2 regions of the Streptomyces sp. XY431 genome follow, and region 1 is predicted to be linked to the other one. Evidence: riboswitches for the same ligand, from Rfam matches in the RefSeq annotation. Region 1 holds a riboswitch; the other holds the start of a gene.
What was found. A riboswitch is a leader RNA that binds a small molecule or an ion and turns the genes downstream of it on or off. The one in region 1 is predicted to bind glycine.
Positions count from the first base shown of each region.

Region 2: another riboswitch for glycine. It lies ahead of gcvP (aminomethyl-transferring glycine dehydrogenase); the one in region 1 lies ahead of gcvT (glycine cleavage system aminomethyltransferase GcvT).

Region 1 is NZ_LGDO01000058.1:28,937-34,049, forward strand. Features, by position in the region: gene ADK60_RS09065 (L-serine ammonia-lyase) at 1-175, opposite strand, end outside; gene glyA (serine hydroxymethyltransferase) at 366-1,634, opposite strand; gene gcvH (glycine cleavage system protein GcvH) at 1,714-2,097, opposite strand; gene gcvT (glycine cleavage system aminomethyltransferase GcvT) at 2,185-3,306, opposite strand; glycine riboswitch at 3,522-3,628, opposite strand; gene ADK60_RS09085 (enhanced serine sensitivity protein SseB C-terminal domain-containing protein) at 3,845-4,639, shown strand; gene ADK60_RS09090 (enhanced serine sensitivity protein SseB) at 4,814-5,113, shown strand, end outside.
Region 2 is NZ_LGDO01000132.1:6,913-12,025, forward strand. Features, by position in the region: gene gcvP (aminomethyl-transferring glycine dehydrogenase) at 45-2,945, opposite strand; glycine riboswitch at 3,186-3,289, opposite strand; partial or broken gene ADK60_RS41920 (PRC-barrel domain-containing protein) at 3,524-3,889, shown strand; gene ADK60_RS16620 (DUF2382 domain-containing protein) at 4,494-4,844, shown strand; gene ADK60_RS16625 (MFS transporter) at 4,989-5,113, shown strand, end outside.

The DNA of each region.
Region 1 (5,113 bases):
GGCCGGTGGCGCCCAGCGAGCCGAACAGCTCGGCCCGGACGGCGGTCACCTCGTCCAGCAGGGCCTCGGACTTCAGGCGGCGGGCGAACATCCGGGCGGCGCGCATCGGGCCGACGGTGTGGGAACTGGACGGGCCGATGCCGATGGAGAAGAGGTCGAAGACGCTGATGGCCACGGAGTGACGTCCTTGTCTGGTCTCGTGGGTGGTGCCGGCGGGGAGGGAGGGACGGCAGTGGCGGAGGTGGTGGGTCGGGCGACCGACACGGGTCGGGGCACCGCGCGCACCTTCCAGTGTGCGCGGTGCCCCGGAATCCCCGGTGTCCGGGCGGCGTGAGCCCGGTCACCCGCGGCCGAACAGGAGGGACCTACAGGTTCGGGTACAGCGGGTACTTCTCGGCGAGGGCGGTGACCCGGGCCTTCAGGGCGGCGGCGACGGTCTCGTCGTAGGCCGGCTTCAGGGCCTCGGCGATGATGTCGGCGACCTCGCGGAAGTCCTCGGCGCCGAAGCCGCGGGTGGCGAGCGCCGGGGTGCCGATCCGCAGGCCGGAGGTGACCATCGGCGGGCGCGGGTCGTTCGGGATCGCGTTGCGGTTGACGGTGATGCCGACCTCGTGCAGCCGGTCCTCGGCCTGCTGGCCGTCGAGCTGGCTGTTGCGCAGGTCGACCAGGACCAGGTGGACGTCGGTGCCGCCGGACAGCACCGAGACGCCGGCCTCGGTGACGTCGGCCTGGAGCAGGCGCTCGGCCAGGATCCGGGCGCCGTCCAGGGTGCGCTGCTGGCGCTCCTTGAACTCCTCGGAGGCGGCGACCTTGAAGGCGACGGCCTTGCCGGCGATGACGTGCTCCAGCGGGCCGCCCTGCTGGCCGGGGAAGACCGCGGAGTTGATCTTCTTGGCGTGCTCGGCCTTGGAGAGGATGACGCCGCCGCGCGGGCCGCCCAGGGTCTTGTGGGTGGTGGTGGTGACCACGTCCGCGTACGGCACCGGGTTGGGGTGCAGACCCGCGGCGACCAGGCCGGCGAAGTGGGCCATGTCGACCATCAGCAGCGCGCCGGTCTCGTCGGCGATCCGGCGGAACTCGGCGAAGTCGAGCTGGCGCGGGTAGGCGGACCAGCCGGCGATGATCAGCTGCGGGCGGTGCTCCTTGGCCAGCCGCTCGACCTCGGCCATGTCGACCTGGCCGGACTTCTCCTCCACGTGGTACGGCACCACGTTGTAGAGCTTGCCGGAGAAGTTGATCTTCATGCCGTGGGTCAGGTGACCGCCGTGGGCCAGGTTCAGGCCCAGGATGGTGTCGCCCGGCTTGATCAGCGCGAACATCGCGGCGGCGTTGGCCTGCGCGCCCGAGTGCGGCTGGACGTTGGCGTGCTCGGCGCCGAACAGGGCCTTGATCCGGTCGATCGCGATCTGCTCGACCACGTCGACGTGCTCGCAGCCGCCGTAGTAGCGGCGACCGGGGTAGCCCTCGGCGTACTTGTTGGTCAGGACCGAGCCCTGGGCCTCCATGACCGCCACCGGGGCGAAGTTCTCGGAGGCGATCATCTCCAGGGTGGTCTGCTGGCGGTGCAGCTCGGCGTCGACCGCGGCGGCGATCTCCGGGTCGAGGGAGTGCAGGGACTGGTTCAGAACCGTCATGGTGGAGTCTTCCCGGAAGTGAGAGGGAGGAGGGCCGGCGGGCGGGGCGGCCGCTGCGGGCGGGCCGCCCCGGCGGGGCTCAGGCCGAGGGGTTGGTGAGCGCGGTGTACTCGTCGGCGGTCAGCACCTTGCCGGTCGCCTCGACGCGGACCTTGAACAGCCAGCCGCCGTTGAAGGGGTCGCTGTTGACCAGGGTGTTGTCGTTCTTGACGTCCTCGTTGACCTCGGTGATCTCACCGGTCACCGGCGAGTACAGGTCGCTGACCGACTTGGTCGACTCCAGCTCGCCACAGGTCTCGCCGGCCGTCACGGTGGCGCCGACCTCGGGCAGCTCGACGTAGACGATGTCACCGAGGGCGTCGGCGGCGTGCTGGGTGATGCCGATCGTGGACACACCGTCGGCGTCGGCGGCGGTCAGCCACTCGTGCTCCTCGGTGTACTGCAGGTGCTGGGGGTTGCTCATGGCGTCATTCTCCAGGATGGGAAGCGGGTACGGCGAAGCGGCCCGAGGGGCGGACGAGCCTCGCGAGGGAAAGGTGGGGGAGCGGCGTCAGCGGGCGCGCTTGTAGAACGGCAGCGCCACGACCTGCACCGGCTCGTGCTTGCCGCGCACGTCCACCGCGACGGTGGTGCCCGGGGCGGCGTGGGCCGCGTCCACGTAGGCCATCGCGATCGGCTTCTCGAGGGTGGGGGAGGGCGAGCCGGAGGTGATCCGGCCGATCGGGGCGCCCTCGGTGGAGACCACGGTGTACTCGGCGCGCGGCACCCGCTTGCCGTCGGAGACCAGGCCGACCAGGACCCGCGGCGGGTTGGCCTCGGCCTCGGCGGCGGCGCGCTCCAGGGCCTTGCGGCCGACGAAGGCGCCCTCGTTGGTGGTCTTGTCGAAGCGCACCACCCGGCCGAGGCCGGCGTCGAACGGGGTCAGCTCGGTCGACAGCTCGTGGCCGTACAGCGGCATGCCGGCCTCCAGGCGCAGCGTGTCGCGGCAGGACAGGCCGCAGGGGATCAGGCCCCGGTCGGTGCCGGCCGCGGTCAGCGCCTGCCAGATCTGCTCGGCGTCGCCCGGGTTGCAGAAGATCTCGAAGCCGTCCTCGCCGGTGTAGCCGGTGCGGGCGAGCAGCACGTCGCGGCCGGCCACCTGGGCCGGGAGGATCGCGTAGTACTTCAGGCCGGGCAGGTCGGCCTCGGTGGTGTCGGCCAGGATCGCGGTGGACTCCGGGCCCTGGACGGCGATCAGCGCGTAGGCGTCGCGGTCGTCGGAGACGACGGCGTTGAAGCCCTTGGCGCGGGCGATCAGCTCGTCCAGCACCAGCTGGGCGTTGGAGGCGTTGGCGACGACCAGGAAGGCGTCCTCGCGCAGGCGGTAGACGATCAGGTCGTCCAGGATGCCGCCGTCCTCGGCGCAGATCATGGTGTAGCGGGCGCGCAGCACGCCGAGCGCGGAGACGAAGCCGACCAGGGCGTGGTCCAGCATCTCGCCGGCCTGCGGGCCGGTGACGGTGATCTCGCCCATGTGGGACAGGTCGAACAGGCCGGCCTTGGTGCGGACGGCGAGGTGCTCCTCGCGCTCGCTGCCGTAGCGCAGCGGCATGTCCCAGCCGGCGAAGTCGGTCATGGTGGCGCCGAGGGCGCGGTGCAGCGCGTCGAGCGCGGTGAGGCGGAGGGACGACATGGCCAGGAACTCCTCGGTCGGGGCACTCAGGGGTGCGCACGCCGGGACCGGCCCGGGCACGGGGCGGACCCTGCGCGCGGGCATGCGGCGGCTGGGTCTCCCCATCTGTCGTCGTACCTGAGAGCTTCACCGTCCACTGCCCTGCAAAGGACAGCATGGCGGCTTGCACCGTGGGTGGGCGGACGGCAGGGCCGTGCACCGCTTTCCAGATCTGCCTAACCCGTGCGGTAGGGGGGCCTGAGAGATTCCGGGGAGGACTTGCTCCTTCGGCGCCGGCTGTGCCGCCAGGACGGGGCACTCCGGACTCTCCCGCGCGGGTTCGAGCGGCCGGTATGGAGTTGGAGGGCCTGGGTGGATGCCACCGCAGACGCGCACATCATGGCACGTCCGCACCGATGACGGGAGAGGGGGCCGCCTTCTGCGCCCCGCTCCGCTCCCGGGTCCGTTCGCTTCCGATCGCTTCCGTTCCGCGTCCCGTTCCGTCCCGCCCGGACGCTAGGCTGCGGGAATCGGCGAGCGGAGGGCGGTACAGGGGCGGATGGGCAACCCGGTGGAGCAGCAGGGCTGGGGCGGGGCGCAGTCGGCGCCGGCCGGCGGCACATGGCCGGCCAACGAGCTGGAGCAGGTGCTCACCGCCGCGCTCGGCGACCCGGGCGCGACCCCGCGGGTGATCGAGGTGCTGGCACGCAGCCAGGTGTGGATCCCGCTGCCGTCCGGCGGCGACCCGCAGGGGCGGGCGCTGGACCTGCCGACCCTGGAACTGGCCGGCGGCCCCTATGTCCCGGTGTTCTCCTCGCAGGAGGTGCTGCTCCAGCAGGCGCCGGGGATGGCGTTCGCGGTCGCGCCGGTGTGGGAGTTCGCCCGCGGCCTGCCGCTGGGCGTCGGCATCGCCGTCAACCCCGAGGCCCCGGTGGGCATCCCGGTCCCGCCGGAGGGTGTGGCCGAGCTGCGCCGCGGACCGCGCGAGGACCGCTGGGACGCCGCTCAGGAGGCGCCGTCCGGGGGCCGGGTGGCGCTGCGCGAGCCGGTGCCGGGCGAGGACCCGGAGCTGTTCCTGGCCGCCTGCCGTGCCGAACTGGCGCTGCTGCCCGGAGTACTGAGCGCCCGGCGGGCGCTGGCCAGTGTCGAGGGCGAGCCGACCGTGATGTTCGTGGGCGTCCAGCTGGACCCGGCGGCCCCGGCCGACCCGGGGGCGGTGAACGAGGCGCTGGGGCGCGCGCTGGGAACCGCGCCGCTGCCCGGTGGCGTCCACCTCGTACTGCTCGACCTCGCGGACGATCCGGTGGTCGAGTGGATGGTGAACCGGGTCGCGCCCTTCCACGTACGGGGCTGAGCCGGTTCCCGGCCGTCCGTCCGGCGCCTTTCGGGCCGGACGCGGGCGGGGGAGCGGCAGGGGCCCTGGCACGTCGGCGTGGCGGTGGCCGACGGTGCCCCATAAGGTGCGTGCTGACGGCCGCCGGGCCGCCGGTGACGGACGAGGAACGAAGAGGCGCAACGAGGTGGGCGCATGAGTGCGGGATCGGTAGCTGGCGGCGCACCGGGGCCCTGGGGCCAGGGGCCCACCGGACGCCCGGATCCGGGCGCGCTGGAACGCGCCCTGCGCGAGGTGGCGCCGGAGCGCTACGAGGCCTACGAGACGATGCTGAACGCGCTCGCCGAGGGCCGGGTCTGGATGCTGCTGTGGCACGGCACGCCGGGCAGCGCCGACGCCCAGTACGGGAACATGGAGATCAGCGGCCACGGCTACGCGCCGGCCGTCACCTCGCCCGAGCAGCTGGCGGCGTCCGGCTGGGCGCGGGCGCACGAG
Region 2 (5,113 bases), on a different contig from region 1:
GCATGCCGTTCCGTTCGCCGTCCGGTCCGGACGGCGCGCCGGGATCAGGCGCCGTACTCGTCCATCGGCGGGCAGGAGCAGACCAGGTTGCGGTCGCCGTACGCGCCGTCGATCCGGCCGACCGGCGGCCAGTACTTGTCCGCCGGGTTCACGCCGGCCGGGAAGACCGCCTCCTGCCGCGAGTAGCCGTGCGCCCAGTCGCCGGCCAGGGTGGCGGCGGTGTGCGGGGCGTTGCGCAGCGGGTTGTCGTCGGCCGCCCACTCGCCCGAGCCGACCTTCTCGATCTCGGCCCGGATCTCGATCATCGCGTCGCAGAACCGGTCGATCTCGTGCAGGTCCTCGGACTCGGTCGGCTCGATCATCAGCGTGCCCGCGACCGGGAACGACATGGTCGGCGCGTGGAAGCCGTAGTCGATCAGGCGCTTGGCGATGTCGTCCACCGTCACGCCGGTCTCCTTGGAGAGCGGGCGCAGGTCGATGATGCACTCGTGCGCCACCAGGCCGCCGGGGCCGGTGTAGAGCACCGGGAAGTGCGGGGCCAGCCGCTTGGCGATGTAGTTGGCGCTCAGCACCGCGACCTGGGTGGCGCGCTTGAGGCCCTCGCCGCCCATCAGCCGGACGTAGGACCAGGAGATCGGCAGGATGCCCGCCGAGCCCCACGGGGCGGCCGAGATCGGGCCGACACCGGTGGCCGGGCCGGCCTCCGCCTGCAGCGGGTGGTTCGGCAGGTACGGCGCGAGGTGCGCGCGCACCGCGACCGGGCCGACGCCGGGGCCGCCGCCGCCGTGCGGGATGCAGAAGGTCTTGTGCAGGTTCAGGTGCGAGACGTCCGCGCCGAACTTGCCCGGCTTGGCGAGGCCGACCAGGGCGTTGAGGTTGGCGCCGTCGACGTAGACCTGGCCGCCGGCCTCGTGCACCAGGCCGCAGATCTCGGTGATCTGGGTCTCGTACACGCCGTGGGTGGACGGGTAGGTGACCATCAGCACGGACAGGTTGTCGCGGTGCTGCTCGATCTTGGCCTTGAGGTCCTCGACGTCGACGTCACCGTCGACCAGGGTCTTGACCACGACCACCCGCATGCCGGCCATGACCGCGGAGGCGGCGTTGGTGCCGTGCGCGGAGGACGGGATGAGGCAGATGTCGCGCTGGGTGTCGCCGTTGCCGTGGTGGTACGCGCGGACGGCCAGCAGACCGGCCAGCTCGCCCTGGGAACCGGCGTTCGGCTGGATGGAGACGGCGTCGTAGCCGGTCACCTCGACCAGCTGCTGCTCCAGGCCGCGGATCAGGGTGAGGAAGCCCGCGGCCTGGTCGACCGGCGCGAAGGGGTGCAGCTGGCCGAACTCCGGCCAGGTCACCGACTCCATCTCGGTGGTCGCGTTGAGCTTCATGGTGCAGGAGCCCAGCGGGATCATGCCGCGGTCCAGCGCGTAGTCCCGGTCCGACAGGCGGCGCAGGTAGCGCAGCATGGCGGTCTCGGAGCGGTGGCTGTGGAAGACCGGGTGGGTCAGGTACTCGTCCTCGCGCAGCAGCGCGGCGGGCAGGCTGTCGGCGTTCTCCGCCACCTCGACGGCCTCGACGCCGAACGCGGCCCAGACGCCCGCCAGGTCCTCGCGGGTGGTGGTCTCGTCGGTGGAGACCGAGATCCGGTCCTCGCCGTCCTGGAAGACGTTGATGCCGTTGGCACGGGCGGCAGCGGCGATCGCGGCGGCGCGGCCCGGGACGACCGCGGTGACGGTGTCGAAGAACTCGCCGTGCAGCAGCTCGACCCCGCCGGCCCGCAGGCCCTCGGCCAGCGCGGCGGCGTAGCGGTGGGTGCGGCGGGCGATGTCGGCCAGGCCGTCGGGGCCGTGGTAGACGGCGTACATCGAGGCCATCACGGCGAGCAGCACCTGGGCGGTGCAGATGTTGCTGGTGGCCTTCTCGCGGCGGATGTGCTGCTCGCGGGTCTGCAGGGCCAGACGGTAGGCGCGGTTGCCGTGGGTGTCGACGGAGACGCCGACCAGGCGGCCGGGCAGCGAGCGGGCGTACTCGGCGCGCACCGCGAGGTAGCCGGCGTGCGGGCCGCCGAAGCCCATCGGCACGCCGAAGCGCTGCGAGGTGCCGCAGGCGATGTCGGCGCCGAGCGAGCCCGGGGACTTCAGCAGGGTGAGCGCGAGCAGGTCGGCGGCGACGGCGACGATCGCGCCGAGGCCGTGGGCCTGCTCTATCACCGGGGCGAGGTCGCGGACCGCGCCGGTGGCGCCCGGGTACTGGAGCAGCACGCCGAAGACGCCGCGCTCGGCGATCTCGGCCGGGATGCCCTCGGACAGGTCGGCGACGACCACCTCGACACCGGTCGGCACGGCACGGGTGTTGATCACCGCGACGGTCTGCGGCAGGGTGTCGGCGTCGACCAGGAAGACACCGCCCTTGACCTTGGTGACGCGGCGGGCCAGGGCCATCGCCTCGGCGGCCGCGGTGCCCTCGTCCAGCAGCGAGGAGCCGGAGGTGGGCAGGCCGGTCAGGTCGGCGACCAGGGTCTGGAAGTTGAGCAGCGCCTCCAGGCGGCCCTGCGAGATCTCCGGCTGGTACGGCGTGTAGGCGGTGTACCAGGCCGGGTTCTCCATGACGTTGCGGAGGATCACCGGCGGGGTGAAGGTGCCGTAGTAGCCCAGGCCGATCATCGACCGGAGGACGGAGTTGCGGTCGGCCAGCTCGCGCAGCTCGGCCAGGACCTGGGCCTCGGAGCGGCCGTCGGGCAGGTCCAGCGCGGTGATCGAGCGGATCGCCTCGGGAACGGCGGCGGTGGCCAGCTCGTCCAGCGAGCCGTAGCCGACGTGGGCCAGCATCTTCTCCTGGGCAGCGGCATCGGGGCCGATGTGGCGGTTCTCGAAGGGGCTGGCCTGTTCGAGCTCGGTGAGGGTCGCGGGGGTGGTGGGGCGTCCCGAGTTCGGCTGGGCGTTCATGGTGGTCGAGGCCTCCTGGTCACGGACCGGCGGGGGTGCGCACGCCGGGGTGCCTCGCCGCTGCGGACAACAGCGGAGGACCCGGTCGGACGAACCCGACAGGCCTCCCCCTCTGTCATCGGGACCTGAGAGCTTCGCCCGCGCGGAGCGCCGTGGGACGCCCCGCCGGCTTGCACCGTCGGTGAGGGTGGGGTCCGCCGGCTCCCTCGCCCGCGTTCCTGCCCTGCTTTCCAGAGTGACCTATCCCGCACGGTACGGATGCCTGAGAGATTCCGGGGAGGAGTTGCTCCTTCGGCGCCCCGACCAGCGGTTTCCACTGCCGGGGACTCTCCCGCGCGGGCTCGGCGGTCGCGCCCAGGGTACCAGCGGGAGGCCCGACGATCACGGGTGCGTCCGGTCACTTCGCCGCCGGGGCCGCGCACCCGGCCTGCCCCGGACGGCTCAGCGCCGCGCCCGTCCGGCCCCGCCCCGGTCGCGCGGGTCCGGTTCATGGCTTTTGGTGTGAAGTGGCGGACCGGGCGGGCGGGCCGGCCGTCGTCCTGCGGGAGTTCCGCAGGATCACCGCACTGGAGGAATGAGTGCAGACCGACATCGACCCCCGGGACCTCATCGGCCACAAGGCGGTCGACCGCAACGGGGACAAGATCGGCACCATCGACGAGGTGTATCTCGACGACGCCACCGGTCGGCCCGAATGGGCGGCCGTGCGGACCGGCATCTTCGGCCGGGACGCCTTCGTCCCCCTGACCACGAGCGAGTTCTCCGGCGACGAGCTGCGGGTGCCGTACGACAAGTCCCTGGTGAAGGAATCACCGGACTTCGGCGTCGGCCAGCACCTGTCGCCCGCCCAGGAGCTTCAGCTCTACCGCTACTACGGGCTGGACACCCCGGTGGACGGCCGGCCGTCGGCGGGTGACGACTCGGGATCGAAACCGGCCGATCTCGACTTCGGCACCACCGCCGACCGGGGCACGGCAGCCGGAACGGCCGCGGTGGGCACGGCCGCAGTGGGCGCGGCCGCCGCCAACACCACGAGCGCCACCAACGCCCCGGGCCCCGCCAACGTCACGAACACCGGCAACAGCACCGGTACGACCAACGGCACGGGCACCGCGCATCCGCCCAAGCCGCTCGGCCTCCACCAGTCCCCCACTCCCGTCCCGAGCCCGGCCGCCGACCTCGGCAAGCCGTCCGACCCCGCCCCGGAGGCCCCCGTGCGGACCCTCGCCACGCCCCTGCCCACCACTACGACACCCGCCGCGCCGCAGCAGGCCGCCGAGCCGCGCCCGCACACCCCGGCGGCCCCGTCGGCCGCCCCGGCCGCCGTCCCCGCCGCGGGCACCGCGCACCCCGAGGCCGCCGGCCCCGCCGCCTCCGCCCCCAGCGGCCCGGTGGAGATCACCTGCCGCGAGGAGCGCCTGGACATCACCACCGAGTGGCATGTGCTGGGCACCGCAAAGCTGCGCAAGTACGTCACCAGCGAGCCGGTGGAGCGGCGGGGGGGGGGGGGGCCCGAGAGGGGCCCGGGCGGGCGGAAGTCGGGTCGCGGTGGTCCGCGAGCGGGTCCGGGTCGAGCGGATGCCGGTCGGCGACGCGGAGCGGGCCGCGCTCAGCGAGAAGGAGATCGCCGAGGCGGTGGAGGAGGTGACCCTTCGCGAGGAGCGCCCGGTGGTCCGCAAGTACCTGGCGCCGATCGAGCGGGTCCGCCTGGTGGTCGAGCGGTACACCGCCGAGGAGGTGGTCCGGGACGAGCTGCGCCGCGAGCACGTCGAGGTCCACGACAACACCGCGGCCGCTTCGACCCCGGTGCCGTCCGCCGCGCACGCGCCGGCCCGGCAGGCCGCCCATCCGGCGGTCGAGGACCAGGCCCGCCCGGCTCCGCTGCGGCCGCTCGCCTGACCCGCACGGAACCGTTGGACCCCGGCCGATCATGGCCGGGGTCTTTCCTTTTTACCAAGGCTTAACCAATGAATATTTGACACACTGAAGTATCTCCCTGCATGGTTACTTCAGTTCATTCACTATGTACGGAAGGAAGCAACCGTGAGTGAGGCACCACAGCCCACCACCACGACCGAGAAGCAGAGCAGCGCCCGGGTCCTGCCGGCCCTCATCCTGGCGATGCTGTCGTTCAGCGTGGTGCAGACCGCGGTCGTTCCGATCCTGCC